DNA from 2 places in the Alteromonas sp. ABH4_457 genome. Region 2 is predicted to be linked to the other one. Evidence: riboswitches for the same ligand, from Rfam matches in the RefSeq annotation. Region 2 holds a riboswitch; the other holds the start of a gene.
What was found. A riboswitch is a leader RNA that binds a small molecule or an ion and turns the genes downstream of it on or off. The one in region 2 is predicted to bind thiamine pyrophosphate.

Region 1: another riboswitch for thiamine pyrophosphate. It lies ahead of ACXAGR_RS14325 (TonB-dependent receptor); the one in region 2 lies ahead of thiC (phosphomethylpyrimidine synthase ThiC).

Annotation. Positions count from the first base shown of each region.
Region 1 is NZ_JBSWXN010000005.1:345,932-348,390, forward strand. Features, by position in the region: gene ACXAGR_RS14320 (hypothetical protein) at 9-689, shown strand; TPP riboswitch at 813-915, shown strand; gene ACXAGR_RS14325 (TonB-dependent receptor) at 973-2,459, shown strand, end outside.
Region 2 is NZ_JBSWXN010000003.1:184,435-186,893, reverse strand. Features, by position in the region: gene thiC (phosphomethylpyrimidine synthase ThiC) at 1-1,326, opposite strand, end outside; TPP riboswitch at 1,421-1,534, opposite strand; gene ACXAGR_RS07340 (FeoA family protein) at 1,736-1,969, shown strand; gene feoB (ferrous iron transporter B) at 2,014-2,459, shown strand, end outside.

The DNA.
Region 1 (2,459 bases), on a different contig from region 2:
GAACATAAATGAAATTTAGCATCAAAACTGCAGCCCTGCTAACCGGCTTCTGTGCGGCATTCACGGCTAACGCCAACATTATCAGCAGCTACGATATTGACTTCGCTGCCCAGACTTTGACTGCACACCAACAAAGTGGCTCGTCTAACTACGGAACCTGGACAAATAATGGCAGCGTACTGAACCTGCGTGAAAACAGCTGGTTCACACTAAACCTGGATGATGCTTTCGGGATCCAGAGCCTGGATTTAGACAATTCTGCTTCAGATATTTTGTTGTCATTTGAATTTCGTATGACCCCGGGCAACAACAATACTAATGCAAACCCTTACTCTGAGATTGGCGGGATCTGGCTGGCAGATTTCTCTGCCGGTGAACAGAATAACGATGCCAGCCGCACGTTTGCTCTGGGTGGCACACAGAATTTCGGTCTGGATGACTTTACTTATACCAGCGAACCAGCCTGGGAGACCTTCTCTATTACTCTGGATGATTACATGTCAGGACTTATTACCGACATCGTATTCATTAACGATTGTGATGCAGCCAGTGGTTGCGGAGATATGAAGGTTCGCTTCCGGAATGCCTCTATTACAGAAGTCAGTGAGCCAACCGCCATGTCACTGATCCTTCTGGGAATAGGGTTTATGGGATGGCGCACAAGACGCCAGAATCAGAAGGTCGCCTGACCTTCATTGCCCGCCACGTCACATCGCGGGCTTTTTTATTGCTTTTTCGGGGCTGCCGGCAACTTGACTAAGTCACTGAAGTTGTTAGACTGCCCTCGCTTAATTTGCGGACTCCGTAATAAGCATTAGGCCAAGGGGTGCCGTCTTTACGGCTGAGATCCATTCCATGGGAACCCTTAAACCTGATCCGGATAATACCGGCGTAGGGATGGTGATAAAAGCAATCTGAAAACCTCAATACCTGCCGTAAAGCCGGATCTTTTTGATGATTAAAGAGATCCTAATGAAAAAAAACGCAATCCTTCTCGCACTACTTGCACTGCCTGCTTTTGCTGATGACACAGCAGACATCGAACGTATTACCGTCAGCGGTGATTTCCGCACAGCGACTCTCGATCAACTCAGTGCCAGCGCTTCTGTGTTATCAGGCAACCGCCTGGACAGCCGTCAGGCTACCTATATCGACAATGTATTAAGTATTGCGCCGAATGTTAATTTTGCGGCCGGCGCATCCCGCGGACGTTTTATTCAGATCCGGGGGATTGGTGAGCGCAGCCAGTTTGCTGAACCGATTAATCCTTCAGTCAGTTTCCTGGTCGACGATTTTGATTTCTCCGGTCTTGCTGCAGCAGGTGTACTTTTTGATACACAGCAGGTAGAAGTTTACCGGGGACCGCAGGCGACAGTCTTCGGAACCGGTGCCATGGCTGGTGCGGTTAAGATTGTCAGCAATGCCCCCTCAGAAGAGAGTGACAGTCATTTTGAATTGTCTGTGGGAAACACATCTTTCTTCCGCGCTGAAGGTGCCCATGGCGGACAAGCGTCTGATTCTCTGGCCTGGCGTGCAGCATTTGTGCACAACAGCAGTGACGGTTTTATTGAAAATGACTTTTTGGGTGCCGACGATACCAACGGGATTCATGAGAATGCAGTAAGGCTGGGAACACTGTGGGATGTGACTGACAAAACATCCGTTGCGGTGGATTTCCGCTGGTACGATATCAATAACGGTTACGATGCTTTCTCACTGGATAACAACCGTCACACCTTGTCGGATGAACCCGGGTTTGATGAGCAGGAAACTAAAGCGGTCAGTGCACATATCAATCATGAAACTGCCGGAGGTTTGCTGGAAATCATTGCGACTATGGCCGGTCATGATATCGCTTACGGCTACGACGAAGACTGGACCTACACCGGTTTCCACCCCTGGGGCTATACGTCCTTTGATGCATATTACCGGGATGTTTCCCAACAATCTGCCGAGGTGCGTTTTACTTCTGCAGAAGATAAAAAAATCTTCAATGACACCACGACCTGGGTTATCGGCGGCCGCATCAATCAGAGTGAACAGGATTTACTGCGTCAGTATACTTATGCTGACGGCGACTTTATCAGTACTTTCGAACCGCAGACAACAGCGGTTTACGGTCAGCTTGATACACAGCTGACTCCGTCTTTATTGCTGACGTCCGCGCTGCGTGTTGAAAATTATGCCTATGATTATGCTGATAATGCGCAGGTTGTGTACGACGATGACACGACCATGACCGGCGGCAAACTGGCACTGACCTGGGATATGGGAGGGGACTACCTGTATGCCAGCGTATCCAGAGGCTACAAAGGTGCCGGCATTAACTATGATGAGCAGGTTAGCCGCGAGCGCCGCTTCTTTGATGCGGAATACAACTGGAACTATGAGGCAGGCTACAAAGGCAAATTGTTTGTTCCTGAATTGACAGCCCGCGCAGCAGTTTTCTTCATGGAAAG
Region 2 (2,459 bases):
CTGCTCATCCATGTTTTCCTTAATCAGATGCATGGGCACGTGGCCAGGACCTTCTATCATCACCTGAACGTCATATTCCCACGCGATAGCTGTGAGTTCGCCTAAGGTGCGCAGTTCGGCAAATTGTGCTTCATCGTTGGCGTCGGCAACAGAACCCGGGCGCAGACCGTCACCCAGTGACAGGCTTACGTCATATTGAGCGCAGATTTCACAGATTTCGCGGAAATGTTCATACAGAAAACTTTCCTGATGATGATACAAACACCATTTCGCCATAATGGCTCCACCACGGGACACGATACCCGTAACGCGCTTAGCGGTTAACGGTACAAAGGGTAAGCGCACGCCGGCATGGATAGTAAAATAATCCACCCCTTGCTCCGCCTGTTCAATCAGGGTGTCACGAAAAACCGGCCAGTCGAGATCTTCAGCGACGCCATTGACCTTTTCCAGCGCCTGATAAATGGGCACTGTGCCAATGGGGACCGGGCTGTTACGCAGTAACCATTCACGGGTTTCGTGAATATTGCGGCCGGTGGATAAATCCATGATGGTGTCAGCGCCCCAGCGTGTGGCCCAGACCAGCTTTTCCACTTCCTCTTCAATGGACGAGGTCACCGCGGAATTACCGATGTTGGCATTCACTTTGACCAGGAAGTTTCGTCCGATAATCATCGGCTCAGCTTCAGGGTGGTTGATGTTGGCCGGAATAATCGCCCGGCCTTCTACGACTTCACGGCGCACGAACTCGCCGGTGATTTCCGGTGGTATGTTTGCGCCGAAGGCTTCTCCTTTGTGCTGCTGGTTCAACAGTTCATTTTTGATCGCAGCGCGACCCATATTTTCGCGGATAGCGATGTATTCCATTTCCGGCGTCACCATGCCCAGGCGGGCATAGTGCAGTTGCGTTACTACCTTGCCGGAAACAGCTTTACGGATGGTATTTTTCGCCTTAAAACGAATGGATTCTGAGGTGATGTCTGCATCCCGCGCCTGCGTATAGGATGATTCAGATGCGGCAATGGCTTGCGTATCGCTTCGTGCGTTAATCCACTCAGCGCGGCAATGCGGAATGCCTCTGGTCACATCGACTTCACAGGCCGGGTCGCCAAATACACCGGAGGCGTCGTATACGGGAATATCCGGATTGATTTCTTCTTCCTGTTCGCTGATGCGGGTAGGAGACTGGGCAATCATCCGCATGGGCACACGAATGGACGGGACAGATCCTTCCTCGTACTGGCGGAAAGAATTAGGAAAAGCTTCACCTTTCAGTGATTGTATAAATGTTTGTGCCTGCTGGCGTTTCTCGCGTCGTGTTGACATAGCATTTGTTCCTTTACGGGTGATAAATGCTTGTCAGGAGTGAGTATACAAGGGCAACACCGGCAAACAGACGGTCGTCTGTTGTGATGGTGGAACGGTGTTGCTGCTTGTTCCCTTCGCAGGTATTAGCCTGATCAGGTTCTACGGATCCCGCAATGCGGTCTCAGCTTGCTTTCATGTGAAAGACGAAGCACTCCGACAAGTTCTGTTTTTACTATAATCATGGATTAGAAAAGAAAACAAGCTTTGTCTTAACGACAGAGTTGGGGCTTTCAACGTTGCAACGCAGAAAGCATCTGGTTCATATCTCCACTTTCTTGTACTCTTCCAACAGATTTTCAGGTCCGGAGCACCGGATTTTGCTGTTCGGTAAAGAACAGGCAAACAGCACTTACTACAGAGACATCCTATGACGTTGTGGGAACTTACTACCAAACAGCAGGCGTTAATCAGCTCGGTTAATTCAGACCTGGCTGAGAATGTGAAAGAGCGGCTTTCTGAAATGGGCATTCAAGTTGGCAGAGATATTCAGTGTGTCAGAAAAGGCCCGCTGGGTGGGCCAATCGTGATGCAACTGGGTGGCAGTGTGTTTGCTATCGAAGAAAATCTCGCCGCACAAATCGAAGTTGAAGTGCGTAACTAACGCTCACTTTTCCGCTGTCGCCAGTAACAGGATACCTCTTTTTCATGCAACGCATTTTAATGGTCGGAAAGCCCAATTCCGGTAAGAGTCTTTTATTCAATCAATTAACCGGTCTGCGACAAAAAGTCGCTAATTATCCCGGTGTTACCGTGGAAGTTAAACGGGGTCAATGTCAGGATTTTGAAGTGGTGGACTTGCCCGGCACTTATACGCTTCGTGGCCTGAGCCGTGATGAAGAAATCGCAATTAAAGAAATCACCACATCTGTAGAACGTGACGATACTTCTCTGGTGGTTTGTGTACTTGATGCCACCCGTTTAGAGCGCAGTTTAGTGCTGGGTCTGCAGGTGCAGAAACTGGCAAAGGCCAACAATAAAGCTGTACTCTTTGCCCTCAACTTCATCGACGAAGTCAGCAGGATCGGCGAAGATATCGATACAGAGGCGCTGAGTAAAGATTTGGGCAGTCCGGTAATGGCACTGTCGGCAAG